Regions from separate parts of the Nostoc sp. 'Lobaria pulmonaria (5183) cyanobiont' genome, predicted to be linked through region 2. Evidence: predicted binding sites of a transcription regulator. Region 2 holds the regulator's gene; each other region holds the start of a gene.

Evidence for each region. Region 2 encodes NtcA, which controls nitrogen genes in cyanobacteria. Its sites were predicted from a motif close to TNTGTANNNNNNNNTACANA; they were not measured.
Region 1: the regulator NtcA is predicted to act here: its motif matches at 4,160-4,179, upstream of NLP_RS04960 (DUF2605 domain-containing protein).
Region 3: the regulator NtcA is predicted to act here: its motif matches at 3,285-3,304, upstream of NLP_RS09070 (DUF3120 domain-containing protein).

Annotation. Positions count from the first base shown of each region.
Region 1 is NZ_CP026692.1:1,164,280-1,172,573, forward strand. Features, by position in the region: partial or broken gene NLP_RS04935 (NACHT domain-containing protein) at 1-292, shown strand, start outside; gene NLP_RS04940 (hypothetical protein) at 677-1,204, opposite strand; gene thrS (threonine--tRNA ligase) at 1,880-3,715, opposite strand; gene NLP_RS04960 (DUF2605 domain-containing protein) at 4,277-4,594, shown strand; gene NLP_RS04965 (DUF2973 domain-containing protein) at 4,903-5,232, shown strand; gene NLP_RS04975 (DUF7219 family protein) at 5,589-5,834, opposite strand; gene NLP_RS04980 (hypothetical protein) at 5,881-6,156, opposite strand; partial or broken gene NLP_RS04985 (chlorophyll a/b binding light-harvesting protein) at 6,345-6,479, opposite strand; gene NLP_RS04990 (hypothetical protein) at 6,637-6,831, opposite strand; gene NLP_RS04995 (chlorophyll a/b binding light-harvesting protein) at 6,947-8,294, opposite strand, start outside.
Region 2 is NZ_CP026692.1:5,199,707-5,208,000, reverse strand. Features, by position in the region: gene NLP_RS22925 (aldo/keto reductase) at 226-1,092, opposite strand; gene NLP_RS22920 (heavy-metal-associated domain-containing protein) at 1,494-1,694, opposite strand; gene NLP_RS22915 (DUF3146 family protein) at 2,595-2,858, shown strand; gene NLP_RS22910 (Holliday junction resolvase RuvX) at 2,918-3,370, opposite strand; gene NLP_RS22905 (DUF3084 domain-containing protein) at 3,501-4,991, opposite strand; gene ntcA (global nitrogen regulator NtcA) at 5,160-5,831, opposite strand; gene fabI (enoyl-ACP reductase FabI) at 6,211-6,987, shown strand; gene hisB (imidazoleglycerol-phosphate dehydratase HisB) at 7,103-7,738, shown strand; gene NLP_RS22885 (ABC transporter ATP-binding protein) at 7,924-8,294, shown strand, end outside.
Region 3 is NZ_CP026692.1:2,109,409-2,117,702, forward strand. Features, by position in the region: gene nadB (L-aspartate oxidase) at 1-1,340, opposite strand, end outside; gene psbU (photosystem II complex extrinsic protein PsbU) at 1,504-1,932, opposite strand; gene NLP_RS09070 (DUF3120 domain-containing protein) at 2,504-3,283, opposite strand; gene NLP_RS09075 (undecaprenyl-diphosphate phosphatase) at 3,731-4,555, shown strand; gene NLP_RS09080 (TIGR03279 family radical SAM protein) at 4,833-6,158, shown strand; gene NLP_RS09085 (glycoside hydrolase family 10 protein) at 7,379-8,294, shown strand, end outside.

The DNA.
Region 1 (8,294 bases), 3.0 Mb from region 2:
TCAGTGGCAAAACGAAGAAGGTGCAGCCAAGAGAGAATGGTATTTCCGCCACGATAAGATTATGGATTTCTTTTTGGTGCAGAACTTTCTGGGCGAGAAGGATGAAGCGAAAAATCGGCTGCTTGACCACATGGGCGACTCCCGTTTTCGCGGTGTCTACTTTTTGCTAGTAAATTTACTGCCTTTAGATGCTGCCAAAGAACTCAAGGAAAAATTAGTTCAATATGCCGCCGATACCAAAGACCATACTGTGAGTGATACCTTTGTGCAATTGTTGCGACCAAGGTCGTGAGATAAATTTGTAATTCGTAATTGAGAAAGAGACTTATATAGCAGTTCTCGTTTACGTGAGGTACACCTGTAGGGGCACGGCAGTGCCGTGCCCCTACACCTCGTGATGTAATGTTGTACCGCATCTGAATGGGAACCGCTATAGTCTGAGGGCAAATTCTTGATTTAATTAAAATCTGACTTTTCACGTCGTGTAGAAAAACTAACGCTAAACCTAATCCCTGAGCAAGCTTTGTTACTAGGGAATGGAAGCGAGGTTTTCTAGATAAGAGTGAAAAGTCAGATATTGGAATGAGTGGAAAAAGAAATTGTGTCTGTCCTACCGCCAAGTAGAATCAATGCTCAGTTCACCTAGAACCAAGCTTAATAAATGAAGGCGGAGGGATTAACCACGACCCCAGTTGCGATCGCGCTCATAGCGATGGTTATTGTCACGAATGTTGCGAAGGTTATTTTCGCGCTCATAGCGGTGGTTATTTTCGCGCTCATAACGGCGATTATTGTCACGAATGTAGCGAAGGTTATTTTCGCGTTCATAGCGGCGGTTATTTTCGCGCTCATAACGGCGATTATTGTCACGAATGTTGCGACGGTTATGATCGCGCTCATAACGACGGTTATTTTCGCGCTCATAGCGGCGATTATGATCGCGCTCATAGCGACGGTTATGATCGCGCTCATAGCGATCGTTATTGTCACGAATGTTGCGAAGGTCGTTCTGGCGGTCATAATCACCATTTCTGTGGTGACGACTCTGAAGTTCATAGTTACGATCATCGTTGTGTTGATAGCCGTAGCTATCTAACCCAGCAAGATAATCCACTGATGTATTAGCATCAGCTTTTGGAGAAATAGCCAAAGCTGATGCAGATGCTATCAAGCCGGCCAGCAAAATAGAGGCAAAGCGATTCATGATGTCAGTCAAAAATTGTTGATAGTAATTTATGCAAGTCTAGTCTGTTTAGGAAAAGCAGATTCCACAAGTCTTTGAATCAATCTTATCAATGTTGAGTAACTCGAAAAGTTTTCTTGAGTGCGGTGATTGAGAAAAGTTTTGTTGTCTCTGATACTTTCTGATCTTCCAGATACCGTGAAAATTTAAAATTAAAATGAGTATTTGAACTGGATGAATCCACTTCTGAACTCCGTCAACGAGTATTTGATACTCGTGAATGAGTATTTGAACTCCATTAATGAGTCTTGGAACTCCATTAATGAGTATTTGAACTCCATTAATGAGTATTTGAACTCCATTAATGAGTATTTGAACTCCATTAATGAGTATTTGAACTCCATTAATGAGTATTTGAACTCCATTAATGAGGCTTTGAACTCCATTAATGAGTCTTGGAACTCCATTAATGAGTCTTGAAACTCCATTAATGAGTCTTGGAACTCCATTAATGAGTATTTGATATTAAATACGCTGCGTAAGCGTACCCTTCAAGAAGCAAGCTACGCGTAGCCTCTCGTAGAGAAGCTCATCGTAGACATCGCACCTTCGCCAAAATCTACCAGCTAGCCAATAATCTGATCTACTAAACAAAACGCACACCAATTGTGATTAGTGTGCGTCTGCGGTTAGATTTTAAAAGTTCTCGAACTTAGCGATCGCATCCTTCATCTTATCCACCACCTCATCGACAGGGATAACTCCCAATTCCCCAGAGGCGCGGGTACGGATACTTAAGGTGTTGGTTTCCACTTCCTTAGCTCCCACCACTGCCATCACAGGTATTTTTTCTTTCTCTGCATTGCGAATCTGTTTACCTAAGCGATCGCCACTGGTATCAACTTCTGCACGGATGCCTAACGCTCTCATATTCGCCACCACATCTTTCGCAAAGTCTAGCTGTGTATCACCCACTGGCAGTAATCTAGCTTGCACTGGTGCTAACCACAAAGGAAAATCACCCGCATATTCTTCAATTAAGATCCCAATCAACCGTTCCAGTGAACCAAAAGGCGCACGGTGAATCATCACTGGACGTTTGCGAACACCATCTTCGGCGACGTATTCTAACTCAAAGCGTTCTGGCAAATTGTAATCAACCTGCACAGTTCCTAATTGCCACTCCCGATCTAGGGCATCACTAAAGATAAAGTCAAGTTTTGGCCCATAAAAAGCCGCTTCTCCAATCCCTTCAAAGTGTTCCATCCCCAAGGTTTCAACTGCACGGCGAATCGCACCTTCGGCTTTATCCCAAACTTCATCTGAACCGATGTACTTATCACTAGCAGGATCGCGGAAACTGAGTCTAGCTTTAAAGTTCTTCAGTTGCAGCTTATTGAACACCGACAAAATCAAATCCACTACACTGAGGAATTCGCTATCTAGCTGTTCTGGGGTGACGAACAGGTGAGAATCATCCACAGTAAAACCGCGCACCCGTGTTAAACCGCCCAATTCCCCTGATTGTTCGTAGCGGTAAACAGTACCAAATTCCGCCAGTCGCATCGGTAATTCCCGATAAGAGCGTAACTCACTCTTATATATTTGGATATGGAAAGGGCAGTTCATCGGCTTCATAACGAAGCCCTGTTCCTGTGCAGCTGATTCCTGATCATCTGCCATTAAGGGGAACATATCTTCTTTATATTTCTGCCAATGTCCAGAGGTTTTAAACAAATCTACTCTGGCAATGTGAGGTGTTACTACAGATAAATAACCCCGTTTTACCTGTTCTTGCTTGAGGAAGTCTTCTAAAGTACTCCGTAACAGAGTGCCTTTGGGTGTCCACAAAGGTAAACCCGGCCCTACTAGATCGGAAAATATAAATAATCCCAGTTCTTTACCTAATTTCCGGTGATCTCGCCGCAACGCTTCTTCTTTACGTCGCTTATATTCAGCGAGTTGTTCTGGACTTTCCCAAGCGGTGGCATAGATGCGTTGTAATTGGGCTTTGGTTTCATCCCCACGCCAATAAGCGCCAGCAACGCTTTCTAGTTCAACTGCTTTCGGGTTTAATTCACTAGTATTTTCCAGATGAGGCCCCGCACACAAATCCCACCATTCATTCCCCAGATGGTAAATCGTGATTGGTTCCTCTTTGATATCTCCCAGGATTTCTAGCTTGTAAGGTTCATTAATTCCTTGAATCCGGCGTTCGGCTTCTTCGCGGCTGACTTCTTCCCGAATTACTGGCAACTTGCGATTGATAATCTTCGCCATCTCTTTCTTGATGGCTTTGAGATCATTTTCGCTAAATGGTTCTGGATTGTCGAAGTCGTAGTAAAAACCGTTTTCAATCCAAGGGCCGATTGTAACTTGTGCCTTGGGAAACAGCTTTTGTACTGCCATTGCCATAATATGGGAAGCAGTGTGGCGAATCTTTTTTAAGTTCTCCGATTCGCTGGTACGCGGTAAATAAATTTTTTCAACTTGTTCTGAGTGTTCGGACTGAGTCGATGATTTTAGCGACATTGGCTGCTGAACCGTTGGCGAAGTGATTACAAAAGGTGATTTATCTAAATCTGTAGGCTTATTCAACTATAACGACTTTGGTTTTTGCCAGTTAAGCTTTATCAACAAAGAATTCAGAAGTCAGAATGAATTGGAATTCGACTGGCGTAATAAATAAAGGGGTTTAAGACTCCGCTAAATATATTTTCTTTAATGGTGTTTCTAGGTGGCGGGTTTGAATTCCCCACTATTTTGATTCTGAGTCCTGAATTCTTCTTCAATCCAAAGATAAAAATAAATTTTTGCTTTTTTACCTGAATGTCAAATTCAGGATTGGCTGCGTAGGCGTAGCCCGTCGTAGACATCGCTAAATTATCTTATGAATTGCAACTCGATGTCATATATACCTATAGATGCCTGTCCAAAGGCACTGTACAAACCAGATATCAAGACTATATAATAAATTTTGTACTCTTTGTTACAAATTTTTACATCGGGGAATTATGAGATAAATTAGAAAAGTGTTAAGAAACGTAAATAACGTTAATATTAGTAAGCAAGTTTGAAATATACCTCTTATTTATGCCAGACTCAAATTTACCAGGGACAGAGTTGCTGAAAACGGTTTTAGATCCGCTGCTGGAAGATTTTCAGCATTGGTTTACGCGATCGCGCCATTTACTCGAAACTGAGGAACTATCATTTATGAGTCACCAAGAGCAATCTGACTTGCTCTTGCGGGTTAAGCAAGCGCAAGATGAACTAAATACGGCGAAGATGCTATTTAATGCAACTGATAAACAAGTCGGAATTGATATGGCAACGTTAATGCCTTGGCATGAATTAGTAACAGAATGCTGGAATGTCGCAATGCGCTTTCGTCAAGGACGTGAAGTCTAAGGGCTAAATTTCGGCAGACTACTTAGCGATGTCTCTTAACTTACCAAGAAAGCGTCTAGGCAAGATGGTAAATCAATCGTTAAAAAGATAGTATAAAATTCTTAACAATTTCTTAAGATTAACTAGATTAGCAAAAGAATGTATCCTATGCTACCGTAAGTGGAATAACGGTTGACAAATAGTTCCATATAAATGTAAGCGCATTGAAAAGTGCGTAAAATAGTCATCTTAACTGTGAGTCACGGTATCGGCGAAACAAAGCGTTACAAAATAAAGTTTTAAAAATTGCTGTTCTGGAGGAATATCCAATGTTACATCTGCTTTACATTCTTGCTTTTACAATCCTTGCATTTATAGCTGTTGGCAACTTAATTCGTAATCTGATTATGTTCAGTTTCGATCGGGAGCGAACTTACCCGACAAATTCCTCGCCAATGAATAACCAAGGCAACTATGGTTATTATTCATCAAAAAAACAGTTTGTACCCCATCCAGAATTATTAGATAGTGCTGGAAACTTAATAAAAGAGCCACTTTTGGTAATGCGTTCGATTAACGTTGAAGATGCGCGTCAACATCTCGATGCACTTTACGAAGCATCCCCAGGACATAAGAGAGAAAATTCAGAAGAAGCATAACAAAATTAGGAGTAGAGACGCGATTAATCGCGTCTGTAAGGAGTTTGGGTGTAAATTATTGTTGTTTTTACATCCTTAACCCTTTTATTAGCAGAAATTTATTCCCATATCAATTCAGTGAATGTAGCTTTTTTGCATTTTGTTAAAAATACTCAATAGGTGGACAACCGAACTCATCGTTGCAAGGACTGCGATCGCAGGCAGATACAATTTTCATTCTTGAAGATGTGATTGAGGATTTGAAACGAGTAGCACTGTTGTTAGGATTTTCTGGTTATCAGCTATTAGTCAGTGCTTGTATCGAAACAAAGACTCAGAGACGATCTTGAGCGACTTAAGGGTAATACTGTTTCTATTTAACGAATTTTCAATTCTTTTTTGGCACTTTTCAACTGTCTCCAGAGGATGTGAATTTGTTTGTAAGCCTCTTCTGGGGAAAGTTTACCACTAGTTTGGAGGCTGCAAATGTAGTTTACCCGTTGAGAAAAATCTTGAAGATTAGCGTTAAATACTAGATACTCTGGTTTAAATTGTCCATAATATGGACTACGAGGATATAGAAAATCGCATAGTTCGGATAGCAAATCAGATTGTCGATTCATAAGTATTTAGAGTATTACGGATTAGAAATTATCTAATTGGAAAATTTTAACAAAGCTTTTGCCGACCCTTTTGACAAGCATTACAGAAAGAAGTTTGAGGTTTAAAGTCAAGACAGCCGAACGCTTCCTCAGAACAAGCTTTAATTGGATGTACAGTACACTTAAGGCGATAGTCGTTAGTGAAATATTCACAAGCATGACAAGGAATTTCATGTAGCTTTTTTAAATGATTTATCCCTTGTTTTAAGGTAAACCAAATACTCAAAATAAAGAAAATCAAAGTAGCCCAAGCAAATGAAGCACAAAAAATTGTAGCCAGCATAAGTTATCCTCCTAAAGATTAGAAAAAAGTGCCCGCAGTCAACTGCTTTTAACCGCAGGCATGAAATATTATTTAGCTGGTGTTGAGTGAAACTAAATTAACTGAGTCAGTAGGTAGACATAAATCAAGGTGTCATTGCCTAAGCAATCTAATTATTAACTTGACGCAATGAGCGCCAATACACCAAGGAAGAACTTAGTCCAGAAAGTCATCAGGACTGCTTGTGCTACATGAGCGCTGATAAATAAGCCAGCGAGGTTGGCAAAGCGGGCGTTACCAACCCACCAATCAAATTTGACATTAGGATTGCCGTATGTATGCATTTCTCACTAGGTGGGTTTATTGATATAAATACTGATTCAATCAGGACTTAATTTCAGCCGTTGAATGTTGCATCAGCAGATAAAGTCGTCTTTTACAGGTAGATATAGCTTAGACTTTTAGACTTGAATAAACTGAATCTGAGTGATGTGGAGATTGTCAGAAATCGAGAATCTGTTTTGCTACCAGAGTCGGTTGAAAGAAGTGAAAAAAATGCTGTCCTTGTTGATATTCCCAACAGCGATCGCCTTCCATTAAATAAGGTCGCCATCCTTGCAGAACCTCACGTTCTGCGATGATATCGTCAGTGCTACCACAAACGATTAAAGGTAAAGGTACAGGATAGCTCGGCACGTGTAGCCGTTTAAATAAGGAGTGAGGCGACGAGCAATCTAAGCCTTGCTCTAATTTATAGTAAAGACGTAGAATGCTACGTCTTTACTATCATGGGTACTAAATCACTACACGATTAAATCGAGTTGATTGCGATCGCACCGAATAAAGCAACACTAGTCAATAGCAGATAAGCGAAGATTGCTCCACCAATTCCACCAATCAAAAAGCCCTCAGTAAATTGACTCCATTCGGCGACAGTATTGATGCTCTGTGGCACTTTGGCAACTGTTGCAACCGAAACCGATCGTGAATAGATTTCTTGCTGTCTTTCGTAGCTGGTAGTGCCATAAAGCGAAAAACCAATTGTCAGGATGACAATAAAACTGCCTGTGGCTAGTAAACCAACCAAGCTGCCCACATTAGAATTGCGTAATAAACCTAATGAACCTAATGTCGCAAAGGGGCCAACTAACCAGTAACCATGAGCCATGCCAATTTCTAATCCCCGCCACAGAGCAGATATACCAGGGCGGTAAATTGGCAAGTATTTGAGAAACTTCAGCGTCAGATCGGAAGAATTGACTACGGTTACTTGATTACTCGTTTGGCGCTCTACACGTGGAGGCTGAACCATATCACCATTTTTAAAATCAAATCCGGCTGCGATCGCACGAGCGCGAAGAGCGTGCCAAATGTGACCTAACAGAAATATGAGCGCTAGGACAAAATGGAAAGTTACCAACCAACCACGAGCAGAAACTATACCAACAGAAGTTTCTATAGCTTTAACTGGGCCATAAAAAACTTCGGGATAGACGGTGTTATTGACTGATGCAAAGTATGCTGCTAAAAAGCCCATGTATGCTACAGCACCAATGCTGTAAGATAAATACGCTTCCCCTGAGTAAATTAAAACTCGGCGTGCCCAAGCAAATGGCTTAGTCAAGATGTGGAAAATACCACCGCCAATTAACATCAAACCAACCCAGATGTGACCGCCAACAACATCTTCCAAGTTATCAACAGCAGCTAATCCGTCTGGTCCCCAAGCCCCAAATAGATAGCCAAAGATGCGGAATGGGTTGAGCGTCGGATGATTGATTACCCTTACGTCTCCACCGCCAGCAGCCCAAGGATCAAACAGTCCACCCCAAAACATCGCCTTAGCAACTAAAGCCAAAGCACCCAAACCTAAAAGCGTTAGATGAATGCCCAAGATGGTAGTCATCTTGTCCTTATCTTTCCAGTCGTAACCAAAAAAGCCAGCCCAAGTGGGATTATCTTGTAACACCTCTGGCCCCAGCAGAGAGTGGTAAATACCACCAGCTGCCAGAATCACTGAAGGTATCAGATGCAAGACACTGATTACGAAGTAAGGATAGGTGCTAATAACTTGCCCACCAGCACCGACACCCAAACCTAGAGTCGCTAGATGAGGCAGTATGATTAACCCTTGCTCATACATTGGCTCATTAGGATTG
Region 2 (8,294 bases):
CCAGTCTGTCTCTACAAAATCACGCATTAGCAAGCGGTGTGTTTCTAATATCATGTCTTTTTTTATAGGCAACCTCTACCACATCTACGTTAGCGAGTGGAATAATTGGTGTTGCTAAATTCAGGTATGAAAATGATTTTGCGTGATGTAAAAATATTTGTAAAGACGTCGTAATGCAACGTCTTTACACCCAGATTTATACATTTAATTAGCAACGCCGAATGATTAAGTTGCCCGATCAATTTTTTGCACTTCTTCATCAGATAGTTTCACATTGATAGCTTTTGCCGAATCTTCAATGCTCGAAACTTTGCTAGCACCAGGAATTGGCAAAATAGCAGGCGACTTGGAACGCAACCACGCCAAAACGATATTATACACCGATACGCCTTTTTCTTTAGCTAATTTAGCGATCGCAGAAATATCTTGCAAGTCCTGATGGCGACGCCTACCACCAAAGGGACTCCAAGGTAAAAAGGTCAATCCTTGCTGTTCGCAATACTTCAATACGCCGTCATTTTCTGGCTGTCGTTGCCAAGGGCTGTATTGATTCTGCACCGAGACAATATCCACTACATCCCGCGCCCGCTTAATTTGTTCAACGGAAAAATTAGAAACTCCCACAAACCGAATCAAACCAGCCTCTACTGCTTCTTTAACTGGTGTAAGGGATTCTTCAATGGTGTAATTAGTATCGGGAGAATGATATTGCCAAACATCGATGGGTTTAGCACCACCCAACGCCTCAAAACTGTCTCGAATTGTTTGGCGCAAATGTTCTGGGTTGCCGTTGCTTGTCCAGTTGCCATCGGGACGCATCAACCCGCCCTTAGTTGCTACAATCACTTGGCTAACATCAGCTTTGTAACTACTAAGTGCCTTGTGAATTAGCCGCTCATTGTGGTGCTTATCTGACTCATCTTTGCAGTAAGAATCGGCAGTGTCAATAAATCTAATACCCAAATCCAAGGCACGATGAATAACTTGGATTGATTGTGATTCTGGAGGGCGATTAGAAATTGACATGGGCATACCACCCAAACCAATTGCACTCGCAAAAATACCAGTTTTTCCTAGCTGTTTGGTTTCCATGCTTCTAGCTATAGCTTTCTGCCCCAATTATCTATCAGTTCGTTATTCCTCATAAATCCTCCCTAGTACTTAGACTTGAGGATAAGTGAATATAATTCTTTTTTGGCTAGGCGTGGGAATACCACGTTATTTGACAGACAACCGTCGGTTGCCTCTAATTTCTACCTAATAATGATTATTAATACGAGAGTTAGCATTTAATTTTCTGAAAGTTATATTCGATTGCTTCTTGACGAATTTAACTTTCATTCAGGTTTGCCCTGCTGTAAAAGGAGGAATATTTGCGATGAAGTAGAGTAAGTTATTAATATCTACGCCCGTAAAACGGACGTAAATATCATTAAGCAATTGTGTTGGCTAAATCATTTCATCTAAATTTATTAGAAAATTTAGAAATTTAATTAATAGCCCTCTATAGTATAACCAGCAGATTGAACCATCTGTTTAATTGACTCTTCAGAAGCCGCAGCATCTACAGTTACAGTTTTAGTATCAACGTTCACGTCTACTTTGGCATCAGATTCCATAGTCAGAATAGATTTAGTTATTTTCTTGGCGCACTCATCACCTTTAATATCCGGAACTTTCAATTTAATTGCCATTACTTACCTCATTACGTAAACTGAAATTTACATTTAATATATATAATATCGGTTTTAATAGTAAGCGCACATCTGACTTGAGTTAGGGAATCGAGCATTAGACAAATAGTAATAAATAATAGTTATACCTAAATCATTATTGACAAATTATTTAGGCAGTAAAAACAAAAAAAATACCAAAATCTATAAAGTTATTTCTGAAAATGCACTTAGTACTACTAACTTATAAAAAGCCGCTTTTTTAGTTTATTCTGAAGACCCCACCAGACATTCCCCCTGTTTTTCTAAACGTTGCTGTTCGACATAGTTGTTCTTGCAACACTGCCTGATCGTACAAGGGTCTATACGTAAGTCACGAAACCTTTTTATCTGTAGTTTTTAATTTATTGTATACCCCAGATACTTTTGCCCAACTTTTACAGTACATATAGATTCAAAAAACAGCTATCTTGCGGTATAGATATACTGTGGGCTTCGCAACTAAAACCTTCAATGACGCAATTGTGACAGGAGGGTTGAAGACTGCTAATTTGATTATTGACGGTAGAGACTGCTTCACGTTGCGAATGGAAACGATTGCTCAAATGTGCCAGTAGTTGAAGTGCGATCGCTAGAAGCAACGAAAAAATTAGCATTTCTCGTTTGATTTATTTTCCAATCTCTACGACTAGCTGTGACCCTCGAAGGAAGACTCACTAACCCTTGTCTAAAAGACGCTACGCGTAGCTTGCTTACCTATCGGTGGTGCGGCTTCAGGATAGTGAAGTAGTTTTGCTCATAAACACAACCTAGTCAACTACAAATACCCACTTTGTCAGTTTGTTTAATTAAGATATGTTTGGTAAATAAAATAAATAGCCTACATCATCGGCTGTTATTCCACACTTGGCATAAAGCATTGTGAGTGCAAAACGTCTGCCAGAAACCATTGCCCATGTCAGAATTACCCGCCAATCCTGGCAACACGGCTTCCTTGAGGGCGAAGTGAGTGCAGGTGAGTTTGAGTGGCATTTCCAGTGGCATTTTCGCCGGGGAGAACTTGCCGTCAAGCCTTCCCAAGGTCGCGCCTTGATCAAAGAACCCCTCGGTCGATTCTTAGAGCAACAAGATTACCAGCTAGAGCCTGGAGGAGACTATGCTTTTACGATTCGGGCGGAACTTTAAAACTTAGGAGTTATTCAATTTTGGATTTTGGATTTTAGATTTTGGATTGAAGAAAAAATTTAAAATTGGCTGGCTGCTGATTCAGTGAGGCGATTTAAGTATCTTTCGATTAAAAGGATGGCAACAATGTCATCTATGGGTCTTGGTGGCTGTCGTAGACCCTGTGGCAATAGCTTTATTAACCCTTTGGGCGGGAACATTTGCCAATAGCGATCGCGTGCTTCTAAGGTTGTGTAGCGCTCATCCACTAAAATAATGCTCAGGGGTTCTGTCAATTCTTGATATAATTTCTCTCTCCACTGTTTGGCTGTAGTTTGGTCGCCCATGACCATCAAAGAGATCGGAAACCTTTGACGCAGTGTCTCAATGGTAGCGATCGCCTCTTTTGCTAGCACGACCTGATGATAATGCAGTTGCCGATCCAGTCCCATCACCGCTAAACCACATTTATCTCGACCTGGATCAAACCCCAAGATGACTGGTTGCGTTGGTGAAAATTCACGGAAATTCATAATAAATTAAAAATTAAAAATTAGAAATGTTCGCGTCGTGTCTGCTAAATAAAAAATCCAGCTACAGCAACTATTTTGGCTGCTGTTCAATATATTTAAATCTTACTAATAACAGCGTACAAATAATTTTTTAAGTACTAAAAATAATTTTTCCGTTAACTATTGCCACCAATTTTACTCTCAATGGCCCGGCTGTATAAGTATCCTCTGCTGCGATCGCTTTGATCTCCAAGGGTTGATTATACTGTCTTAGTTGGCTGACAAAGCGCAGAAAAGTCCCTTCTACTTGGACATTTTCGACAATTCCGGCATTACGGGCACGAAATTGGGAAGCAGAAATCAGTATTTCTAGGCGCTGCTGTAACTGATAAGATGTCATGGTTTTGGAATCAGCAGTAGTCGTAGCTAGCACCGCGCCTCCTGAAAAAACTAGTTGATTCTGGGCTGTATCCGCGAAAAATTCTATCTGCTTTTCTCCCCTGACGTAATTACCAGCAGAGAAAATTCGCACGACGTATTCTTTACCATCGCCAATCTGCTTGCTCAATTGATCGACTCTATCCTGGGTCACACGCAGTAGCTCTACATTTGCAGGATTTGCACCAGGTTCGCTTAATTCAAGGTTGGCGTTGCGATTGGCTTCTTGTAAAAGTTGTACCACTGCCTGACGAGCAGCAGCAGGTTGAGTAACACGAATGACAGCAGCGGACAGAACTTGACCGCGAACTAAGGCCAGCTTACCCAAACGCAGGTCGCGGTAGGACTGATAATATTTTTCCAGCCTGGCAACTTCCTGTTCTAGTTCCTCCTGTTGTGCTTCCAATTCTTTGAGGCGCGATTCTCGTTTGGCAATCACTTGCTCTCGTGCTGTAATTTCTACATTACGTTTTTGAATTAGTTGATCCAGTTGGGCAATTTTTTGATCGCGCTGTTCTATGGCTTCTTGACGGTTAGCAAGTTCGCGATCGCGTTTTTCAATTGCTGTTTTAGCTTCGTCAATGGCTTTTTTCGCTTCGGCATACAGTCTTTGACGTTCTGTCTTCAGTAGTTCAACTGCCGCCTGTAGTGCCTTTCTCTGGTCGTAAACACTTTGCAATTCAGCTATGGCTTTTTGGTATTGAGTTACCACCCGATCTAGCTGACCTTGAGTGCGTTGGAGTTGAGTTTGGGTTTGGGCTTGCTGACTAATTGTGCGGTTCAACTGAGCTTGTGTTTGCCTCTGTTTGGCATTTGCCGCCTGCAAGGATTGATTAATTGCCTGCAAGTCTTGTTGTGCCTTTGCTTGGGCAATTCTTGCTTGGTTTAGCTCACTCTCTACCTGACTTTTCTGAGTTTCTGCGGTTTTTAGCTGTTCCCGCTTCTGTCTAAGGTCTGTTTGAATATCCTCTAACTCAAAGACTCCTTTTCGCAAGCCTTCGTCGGCAGCGAATAAAATCCCTAAAGTTGATGCTGAAATCAAACCACCAGTAAAAATTGTTACTAGTACAGCAGTGTTTTTCGGACGGAGCTTAAAAAGTGAGAGGCGGGCTTTGCCAACTCGTGTGCCGATGCGATCGCCCACGGTGGCAATTACGCCTCCCAGAATCAAAATTGCTGCGATGAGGATGTATCCGGTGGTCATCTTTAGCTACCGAAATCCTTCCAGATACAGCCTACTACTTTTAAGCATTGTCTGTGGAGAAGTGGAAATTGGCAATAGCTGAAATTATTCAATTTTAGATTTACCTCTAGCTATTAGTGTCATCTTTCAAAATACAACACGCGCCGACTCCCCTTTCTCCAATTGTTTTTATGTGAATTGCCTACTTAAGGTAACAGGTTTATGCACAGTAATCTTCTTTTTGTGAATAGAAATCATCTTTTTTTCACGCAAATCTCCCAGTAGCCTGGTGACAGTAACACGAGTTGAACCAATTGCTTCTGCGATCGCTTGATGAGATAACTTCAAATCAATTGTGATCCCATCTGCACAAGGAACGCCAAAATCTCGACAAAGAATTAACAAAAAACTCACTAACCTAGAACCCATATCTCGGTGAGCGAGAGTTTCAATCATCATCTCTGTTTGTAAAATTCGCGAAGACAGACCTCGCAGCATTAACATTGATAATTCTGGATTTTCCTTGAGTGCTAGCTCTACCTGTTCAATTGGTGCTGACAGTAATTCCACAGGAGTAAATGCAACCGCATGGTAAAACCGATCCGACTTATTTCCTGTCAGCAATGACAATACACCAAAAACACTGTTTTCCCGCAGCAACGCTACCGTTATTTCCTCTCCTGCCTCGTACACCCTGGAAAGTTTAACAGCACCTTTCAAAAGAAAATAAACTCGTTCGGCAGGATCGCCAGGAAAAAAGATCGTTTTATTGCGTTCAAACGTTTCCACAACTGGCGGAAACGCCCCGGTCGCCATCTGACGAAAAACATTTGCTAGGGCTTTATCTTGTGTCACGATCATCTCCCTTCCCCTACCCAATGCCGGAAAAACAAAAACTGATTACCTAAGAATACACCCGAAAAATGAATAAAGCACCGTCAACCTTTCTGTACTTTCCTATACTCAAACAAATCTCTTCATAACTCTTTGTTTATAATGATACATAATTGTTGATCCTTTCAGCTACTAATTGTTGATAAGTAGTTCCAATAGCTGTATTCAAAAGGTTTTTTGAAGAACAAATAAAGATATCTTGAGAATATCTTTATAAAAAATCAAGATTTTTCTCACAGTAAACACCGTTAGCAATATTCATTTTTGTCAATCCTGTATAAAACAAAGACAAAACGTGCCTCAGATTCTAGTATGCTCCTAATGATCGATCGCATTAACAATTTCTATGCTAAATCTGACTGCAAAAAATGCCCTTGTTACAGGTATTGCCAATAACCGCTCGATCGCCTGGGGCATTGCCCAACAACTGCACAAAGCCGGAGCAAACCTGGGTATCACCTACCTGCCGGATGAACGCGGCAAGATGGAGAAAAAAGTTGCAGAATTGGTAGAACCCCTCAACCCCAGCTTATTTCTTCCCTGTAATGTCCAAGATGAAGATCAAATTAAATCTACCTTTGAGACAATCCGCGAACAGTGGGGAAAGTTAGATATTCTGATCCATTGTCTGGCCTTTGCAAGCAAAGACGATTTAACTGGAGATTTTAGCCAAACCTCTCGTTCTGGCTTTAACACCGCCTTAGAAATCAGCACCTACTCACTAGTGCAGTTAAGTGGTGCAGCTAAACCTTTGATGACAGAGGGAGGTAGTATCGTCACTCTGACATATTTAGGTGGTGTTAGGGCAATCCCTAACTACAACGTCATGGGAATTGCCAAGGCGGGGTTAGAAATTAGTGTGCGTTACCTGGCTGCTGAACTAGGTCCGCAAAATATTCGCGTGAATGCCATCTCCGCAGGCCCCATCCGCACTTTGGCATCTTCAGCAGTGGGTGGGATTTTGGATATGATTCATCATGTAGAAGAAGTAGCTCCCCTACGACGTACCGTCACTCAATTAGAAGTAGGCAACGCTGTGGCTTTCTTGTGTAGTGATTTGTCCAGCGGCATTACCGGACAAATTCTCTATGTAGATGCAGGATATGAAATTATGGGAATGTAAGATAATTTGGGCATGGGGCATTGAGGATTGGGCATTGGGAATTGAGTATTAGTAAAATTCTTGTCCATTTCTCATTCCCCATGCCCCATGCCCTATTCCCCATGTCCAATTTCCTATGCAAATCAGCAAAATTAATTTAAACTACGATCGCTTAACTGAAACCCCTCGGATTGCCACTGTTCACCGCACCACTGGTGAAACGAATGTGCAAGTTACCATCAACCTGGATGGTAGAGGAACTTGCACAGCAGCAACAGGTATTCCGTTTTTGGATCACATGTTGCATCAAATTGCCTCCCACGGGCTGATTGATATTGATGTCCAAGCCAAGGGAGACTGGGAAATTGACGATCATCACACTAACGAAGATGTAGGCATTACTTTAGGGCAAGCTTTTAACCAAGCACTAGGCGACAGAAAAGGTATTGTCCGCTTTGGTAATTTTCTTGCACCATTGGATGAAGCCTTAGTTCAGGTAGCACTAGACTTTTCTGGACGTCCTCACCTCAGCTACGGCTTGCAAATTCCTACTCAGCGGGTAGGAACCTATGACACCCAACTGGTGCGAGAATTTTTTGTGGCTTTGGTGAACCATAGTCAAATGACATTGCACATTCGACAATTGGATGGTATTAATTCCCATCACATTATTGAAGCGACATTTAAAGCCTTTGCAAGAGCAACGCGGCTGGCGGTGGAAATTGATCCCCGACGTGCTGGCTTAATTCCCAGTTCTAAGGGAGTTCTATGAAAGGAGTCAAATTGGATATTGTGCATTGGGCATTGGGCATCGGGAAAACTCTACCCTTGTCTTCCTAGTCCCCAATCCCCAGTCCTCAGTTCACGATAATTGACACACAGCTTGGTGATGGTTATTATCAGCCTACTGGGTAATTTTTAATTAATACCAAGCTGATAAATAGTTATTTAACCGAGATGAAGTCTGTTGCAGATGACCCTAATTCTCAACTTAATACGACAGACATTCCGCCAGTAGTCCTAACTTCTGAGTTGCGAAAAGTCTATCGCACTGGTTTTTGGCTAAATCAAAAAGTAGTATCTCTCAAAAACTGTTCTTTAACAGTTTACAAAGGCGAAACCTTTGGGTTGCTGGGGCCTAACGGTGCTGGTAAAACCACCCTTTTAAAATTATTGCTGGGAATTATTCATCCCACCTCTGGACGGGGATCGTTGTTGGGTAAACCAATAGGCGATCGCAGTGTTAAGCAACATATTGGCTATCTACCAGAAAATCCCTATTTGTATGACTATCTCACTGGTTGGGAGTTTTTGCAGCTTGCTGCTGG
Region 3 (8,294 bases), 3.1 Mb from region 2:
CCAGCACTTTCCCATACTAAACGCGGTAACTTCTCCCTGAGTGCTTCTAGCTGTGCTTGTTGGATGTGCCACTCACTAGCATCAACATTAAATTCCCGTAACGGCAGCACTGGTGTTTCTGAGGGCAGCCCAATATTTTCTAACTTAATATTAGCCATCTGGGCCCCAAACACAATACATTCCAACAGGGAATTACTAGCAAGGCGATTTGCCCCATGCACACCTGTACTAGCTGTTTCACCTACTGCATACAAACCGGGGATATTAGTGCGATTCATCAGATCCGCAACAATTCCACCCATCCAGTAATGGGCAGCTGGCGCTACAGGAATTGGTTCGTGGAAGACATCAACGCCCCAATGCTGACAAACTTTGACGATGTTAGGAAAGCGGAGACGAATCTTCTCGGCGGGGATGGGGCGCATATCCAACCACACATGGGCAGTAGCCAAATCAAGGGCGGTACGTTGCAAATGGCTGAAAATTGCTCTACTGACCACATCTCTAGGTGCAAGTTCACCCGCAGGGTGGTAGTCAAAGGCAAAACGTCGCCCTTCATTATCGATGAGATGTGCCCCCTCGCCGCGTACAGCTTCGCTGATCAAGAAGCGATCGGCACCAGATTTAGTGAGAGCAGTGGGGTGAAATTGGACAAATTCTAAATCGCGGAGGATAGCCCCAGCACGAGCTGCGATCGCGACCCCATCACCCGTACTTACAGCCGGGTTCGTGGTTTGGGCAAATACCTGACCACCGCCGCCTGTTGCCAGTACCACAGCACCAGCTCTTATCCAGGTAATTTTACCTTGATAAAACAGGCTAATTCCTTGACAACGACCAGTTTCAGGTTCAATCCACAAACTCAAAGCTAAAGCTTGCTGAATGACTTGAATATTTTGGCGACGTAATACTTGGGCGGTGAGGGTGGTAGTAACTTCCCTGCCTGTGGTGTCCGCAGCGTGGAGAACACGGCGGCGAGAATGGGCGGCTTCCAAAGTTAAAGCCAAGGCTTGACCATGACGGTCAAAAGCTACCCCCAAGTTAACTAGGGATTGAATACAGCTAGGGGCATGTTGGGCGAGAAATTCGACAGCGGTGCGATCGCATAAACCTGCACCCGCCTGGATCGTATCTTCAATGTGCAGTGTTGGAGAATCTTCTGGGGCGATCGCTGCGGCAATGCCACCTTGTGCCCAATCACTGGCGGACAAAGCAACGGTTTCTTTGGTAATCAAGCCGACTCGCAAGGATTCTGGCAGACACAGCGATGTGTATAGTCCAGCGGCACCAGCGCCGACTACTAAGACATCAAATTGGCTGGGAATATCTATCTGAGACAAGGTAATGGGGGAGAAAGGGGAGCAGGGGAGAAGGGGAGCAGGGGAGCAGGGAAGATTTTACTTTGTCCCCCTTGTCTCCCTCATTCCCCTCATATTTAATAAAATACTCCCACTCCCTAGAATCAGGAGTGGGCTGCTATTTGCTACATTAACTGCAATTTAGTTATCTGTAGATACCGTTGTTAAAGCGATCGTCTCCTTCATTAAAGGCAGGCTCTAGTTCTGTCACGGTAAATTTCTCAAGGTTGGCTTGCAGGGTTTGTTTTTGGCGATCGCTCAATCCTGGTAGATCCAATATATCCTCTACCTTTTGATAGGGAGCATTGGTGATAATTTTCTTAGCTAGGGTGGGATAAAGCCCTGGAAACTGTTGAAAAGCTCGGACGTTGGTATTATTCAAATCAATTTTTTTACCAAACTCCGTTCCTAGTTTAGCGTCTGCCCGATTCTGCCGCTCAATTGCCAGAACTGGGACTTGGGGAAAAGCAAAACTGTTGAAACTAGCAGCTTGGGCTATTTGAGTTGTTCCCAACCATCCCCAGCAACTAAGTAACAAACTAAACACTGTTAATAAACGCGCCAATCCTTTCACGATTTTTCTACCTCTTTCCATCAAACAGAAATAAAAGTTTTAAGCTAACAACAGTTATTAGTCATTAGTCATTAGTCATTAGTCATACTCTGCGGGAAGCCGTTAATGCCTCTACGTGAGAGCGCCAAGGACGAAGGACAAAGGACAAAGGACAAAAGCTGATAGCTTAGTCAACACAGCAGTCATCAGAAACTAATATACAGCGTATTAATATCCACAATATTTACGGTTACTGGGTTTGACTGTACTTTTGCCAAAAATTTTCATCATGGAAAGAGTACCTGCATAGCTGCAATAGCGTTGCATCCACGATCCCGGTTGTATTCCCAGTGAGATGAAATCTTTTCAGGGTAGCTGATTCTACCTCTGACGCAGACACCAAACTGCACGATTTCTAAGATTGAAAACCTTACCAAAAAAGACTTGATGCTGATGGGTTTTATGTAATATTTCTTAACTAATTAATTATCTACAGCATCATTTTTGATGTGTCGTAGATTGGGCTGGGAAAAGTTTCCAAAACAGAAGCCTACTATACGCTTATTGCAACATATAGTGTCTCCTGCCTGCTTTACGCTGCGATCGCAGCTAACAAAAATAAGCTGTCTACTAAAATTGTGCTTAAAACTGCGCCACCAAAGGCATACCAGTGTCTTTGATTTCGACCTAAAGCTGAAATTCCTACTGTTAATAGCACTACCGCGAGAATTATCGCCCAAGTTTGTCCCCAAGGTGCTTGTACTTGCATGAGAGCATCTTGTAAGATTTGCGGTACTACATCTGCATCTACTCTCATGATTTGCCGCCAATAGGGCATCAAATCTACTATATAAAAATATACATCTGTTAAAACTGTACCGAGTAAAGAACCTAAATAAAACCAGTTACCTACCTTGCCCCAATTCTTCGCCAGACACCAACAAGCAAACGGTAAACCGATAAACTCCACCGGCAGATGCCATAAAGGTTCCCAACGTAACCAGCCCCAGTAAATCGCTCCTGCTAACCAACTCCAGCTAAACCCTAAGAGCAAATCCCCCCAGACATAAGTTGCAGGACGTGACATTAAGGCAAAACTTAGCCATACCCAAAATCCTGTCAGGGCTAAACTCAGACTTGGTAGCGATCGCACTATTGGCGCTTCGACAAATACTGGTACTGATACCAAAAACACAGCCGCCGCAAAGACTAACCAACTTTGTCGGGCAGAACTAGATAAGGGAAGATAGGGAGAAAAGGAGAGTGTAGATTCCAATTGCCTAATACCCTTCAGCCCAGTATCAGCTAAATCCAACTCGGTATCAATAGAAGGGGTAGAAACGCTGTAAGAGGACAGTGTATTATTAATCAAGTTTTTAATATTTGTTACTAAACTTTATCTTATTTAATATATCACACTTTAAAATCCCCCCCTGGGGCATTGTAATTATACTGAAATTTTCAGGAGCCTTGGCGCAAACCAAACAAAACATTCTCTGCCAAAGGAATCCATTAAAGTTGCACTATGTACATTACTGCTCTGTAGTTACTTGTAAGTAGAGGATTACAGACAGGTGAGGGGTAAAATTTAACAGTTAAAAGTGAACTGACATCAGTGGGCTAAATATTAAAGTTTGATGAATTGACAAAATTTCGTTGACTTATTGAGATGGGTGTAAGAACATAGTCAGCGTCTTCGATGATGTTATCGATCAGTAAAATTGAGTTTTCTACAAGATTAGGTGCAATAGAGAGTATATAAAACAACATCATCATCCTAAGAATAATGTCTAAAACACGAAAAAGGTATTAATTGCAAATGGAGTTTATTCAAGCTTTTATTTTGGGTATTGTTCAAGGTATTACAGAGTTTTTGCCAGTCAGCAGTACTGCACATCTTCTGATTTTTACTAAGGTATTTGGTTGGAAAGAACTAGGTTCTAAAGATTTTGTTGATGCAATTCAATTTGGTAGCGTTATCGCAATTGTGGGGTATTTTTGGTCGCTGATTTATAGTATTACCAAAGGTGGAATTGAAGCATTAAAAGCCAAAGACTGGCAACGCGAAGAATGGAAGATTCTTGTCGGTATTGTAGTAGGAACAATGCCTGCTTTAATTTTCGGCTTTCTTTTGAAAGATATTTTACCTGAGAGTGCATTGATTATTGGCATCATGTCAATTATCATGGCACTTATACTAGCTTTAGCAGAAAAACTTGGCACTCGGAAGCGAGGTTTTGAGTCATTGCAGATTCGGGATGGTATTTTGGTTGGATTGGGACAAACACTTGCTTTGATTCCGGGCGTTTCCCGTTCTGGCTCGACTTTGACAACTGCCTTATTTTTAGGATTAGAACGCGCTACAGCCGCGAAATTCTCATTTTTGTTAGGGTTTCCAACTCTTACCATTGCGACGCTGTATAAAAGCTTGAAAATATTCAAGTTGTTTCAAGCTCACCAGTTGCCAGATAACATTGTTGCACTATTAATTGTAGGAATTATTTCAACCTTGATTTTTTCCTACCTATCAATTGCATTTTTGATTAAATACTTAGCAACCAAAAATACTTTGATTTTTGTATGGTATAGATTAGCATTTGGTAGTGCGATCTTACTAGCGATCGCAGCAGGTTGGAAAGGATAATAGTTATTAGTCATTTGTTATTAGTCATTTGTCCTTTATCCAAAGCAAATGACTATAGCGACCGCTCGTTTGTATGCAATACAATCTAACCTCACTTCCATTCCTCTCTCCTAAAAGGAGAGAGGTTTTGAATTTTACTCCCCAACACGAGTAGGGAAGGTGCTGGGGTTAAGTCTGTATTAGACTCAACTAAGAAACGCTATAATGCGCAATACTTCGACTTCTCTACGAGACGCTACGCGAACGCTCAGTACAAGTGCCTAATGCCTCATTCCCCATGACTACCATTCATCCTGCCCGAATTACCAAGGTTCTTCCAGACTCAATAGCCGCAGAGATTGGTTTTGAAGCTGGGGATGCGATCGTTGCAATCAATGGTACACGCCCCCGCGACTTAATTGATTATCAGTTTTTGTGTGCTGATGAAGTCTTGGAATTAGAAGTTTTAGACGCAGCCGGTAAAACTCATAGCCTGGAAATCGAAAAAGATTACGACCAAGACTTGGGGCTAGAATTTGAAACTGCCCTATTTGATGGCTTAATTCAGTGCAATAACCGCTGTCCATTTTGCTTTATCGACCAACAGCCACCAGGTAAGCGCACCAGCTTGTACTTTAAAGACGACGATTACCGCTTAAGCTTTTTGTATGGCTCTTATCTTACCTTGACCAATTTGCCAGAAAGAGAATGGCGGCGGATTGAACAAATGCGCTTATCTCCGTTGTATGTTTCTGTTCATGCCACAGAGGCGGAAGTTAGAATTAGACTGCTGAAAAATCCCCGTGCGGGACAAATCCTGCAACAACTCAAGTGGTTTCAAAAAAGACGGCTACAAATTCATGCTCAAGTGGTTGTTTGTCCTGGTATAAATGATGGCGAACATCTGGAGCAAACCCTAAAAGATTTAGCATCCTTTCATAATGGTGAAGTGCCTGCGGTGGCATCGGTGGCAGTTGTGCCAGTTGGACTGACAAGGTTTCGGCCTCCAGAAGACGAACTCATACCCGTAACTAGAGAAAAAGCCAAAGAAGTGATTTCTCAAGTACGAACACTTTCGCAACAATTCCGGCAAAAGTTTTCCTCTAGCGTCGCTTGGTTAGCTGATGAGTGGTTTTTGATTGCAGGTGAGGAATTACCGAGCGAATCTGAATATGAAGAGTATCCCCAAATTGATAATGGTGTTGGTTCAATTCAGTTGTTTATCAAGCAATTTGCAACTGCTGCAACAGAATTACTACCGCCAAAAGTTTATCCTCAGAGAAAATTAACTTGGGTAGTAGGTAACGCAGTAGAAAACGCCTTTCAACCTATCTTGAAACGATTAAATTCTATTGAAGGTTTAAAAGTAAATATGCGTGCTTTATGCAGCGATTATTGGGGACAGAATATTACTGTCACAGGATTATTAACGGGTCATGATTTGCTGTTGAACTTACAAGGACAAGATTTGGGAGATGGAATTTTACTACCAAATGTAATGCTAAAACATGGGGAATTGGTATTTTTAGATGATATGAGTATTGAAGAATTAGCCTGCAAATTGGAGACAAAAATCTTACCAGTAGGAGGAGTTGAAGATTTAATCAATACCTGTATTCTTTAAGCTTTTTTTGTTGGCTATTTAGTTTATAGCAGTTGGTAGATAAATGAAGTATATATCAAAATCTCTCCTCTAACCCCTATTCTTACCAAGGAGAGGGGTTGCGGGAGAGGTTAAGCTGGAGATCGTTTTTATTAGAAAATACTAGAGATAATTTAACTGCGTTATGCAAGGTCTTTTTGCTTACTACTTTAATACTTACTCCAAGCCTTTGAATCTAAACTCATTTTTGTCGCATCCTAGCATTTGGATTAGGACTTACGCAAAAAACCTCTCTAACTCTTATTCCTTTGTGTTCTCTGCGTTCTCTGTGGTTTTATTTTGCGTGACATGTGCGTAAGTCCTATGGATGTTAAATCCAAAATTAATAAACTTTAATTTGTAAATTTATTGCTTATTTTTCCGTTTAAGTAATTATGAATGCTGTAATTGCGAATGTTGAAATTATTGTCCTCTCCCTAGATAGAAAATGCTGGATAAGCTTCGGATGAATTATTCTTAGCTTAATCCTGGCGATCGCAGTTATTTATTAGCTTCACATCTATCTATAAATGCTACTTTCAAACCTAGAATATCTCTGTTTCAAAAGGTGATTATCAAGGGTAGTAATAAAACCTTTTGCACAAATACAAAATTTGCATCCCCAACCCCTTTACCCAAAATTGGGAGAAGGGGAACCCATTTAAAAGTCCCTCTCCCAAGCTTAAGAGAGGGACTTAGGGTGAGGGCTTTTAATTCATGTAATCTATTCTTTATTTAGTACCGTTCCAAGCAGCACTAGTATTACTTTTTTAACTCACAAAAATCATGAAAAACAGATAATTAAAATAAGAGTGGCATTTTCTCTTTTGAATTTAAGTGAAAACTCTCTGCAATTATGCAAATATCTATGCAGAATTTCCTCAAAAGCTAGTCACCAACTGAATTAAATTCACAATGTAATAGCTAACAATTTCTATAGAATCGCCTGGTGAAGTTGAGTATCCATCTTGGCATTTTTTACTGGTTTTGATAGGCTAGATTGATAAAGGTCATTCACTAAGTACTTTTACGAAAAGCTTATAGAAATCGTATTTGATTTTTGAAAAGCCAAATATTAGCTTTACTTAATCCAGGTAAGAGTCTCAGTAAACCTACCAGGAATCAAACTAGAGTCCTATATTGTGTACTAATGAATTCTGACTAATAACTAAATTAATTAATAATAAAGTGAGGAGTCACTAGTGAACCATCAGGAAAAACGAAAAGATATAAATTTAAAAATTAAAGAAGCTAGAAGATTATTTATTTTAAGTTGTGAAATTGTAGTTTTAAGTTTTTTGAGTATTTTGCCAGTAACGGCGGCGACTGAAGAACCCGTATTGAGTGTAGTGTATGGGCAAGAAAATGCAAATCAATGGAGAGGCATAAGCGATCGCTTACAGACAATAGGGATGAAATATTGTGTAATTTCCCTAAGTGATGTCAAGAGTGGGGGAGATTGGGGCGATCGCCGGGTCTTATTTTTACCAAACGTCGAGACATTAACACCAACTCAAGCGATCGCTCTAGAAGACTGGATGAGTAGGGGAGGGCGTTTGATTGCTAGTGGGCCTGTAGGTAGTTTGTCATCGCCAGGAGTACGGCAGTTATTGCGATCGCTCTTGGGAGGTTATTGGGGATTCAGCCTTAGTGACACAGAACAGATTCAAGCTGCAAAAACCAAGATCCCAGAATGGACAAATCAAACTGGACTCTTTGGTAAAGTGCGCGGGGGTGTTGTGATTCCTAACGATATGGGCACTGAATCTCCTGCTGTTTGGAATTCCAAAGATAATCCGGCCGCAGTAGTGACAACTGAGCGTTCTACCTTTTTAGGCTGGCGCTGGGGAACAGATACAGCCTCAGCAGCTGAGTTAGATAATGCCTGGTTAAAAACTAGTGTCAATCACTATTTGACAGCACTAGCGCCATCAAATCGCACCAAAAAAATAGCAGGAGGTTCCCAAAGTTGCTCTACGACTGTGGCGGCTGCACCCTTAGTGCAGGGGAGCACAGAGGCAGGGGGGCAGAGGGGTAGTTCATCTCCTTTATCTCCCTCATTCACTCCTCCTAAAACTGCGACTGCTCCCATACCTAGACCGCTCCCTATGGTCAAAC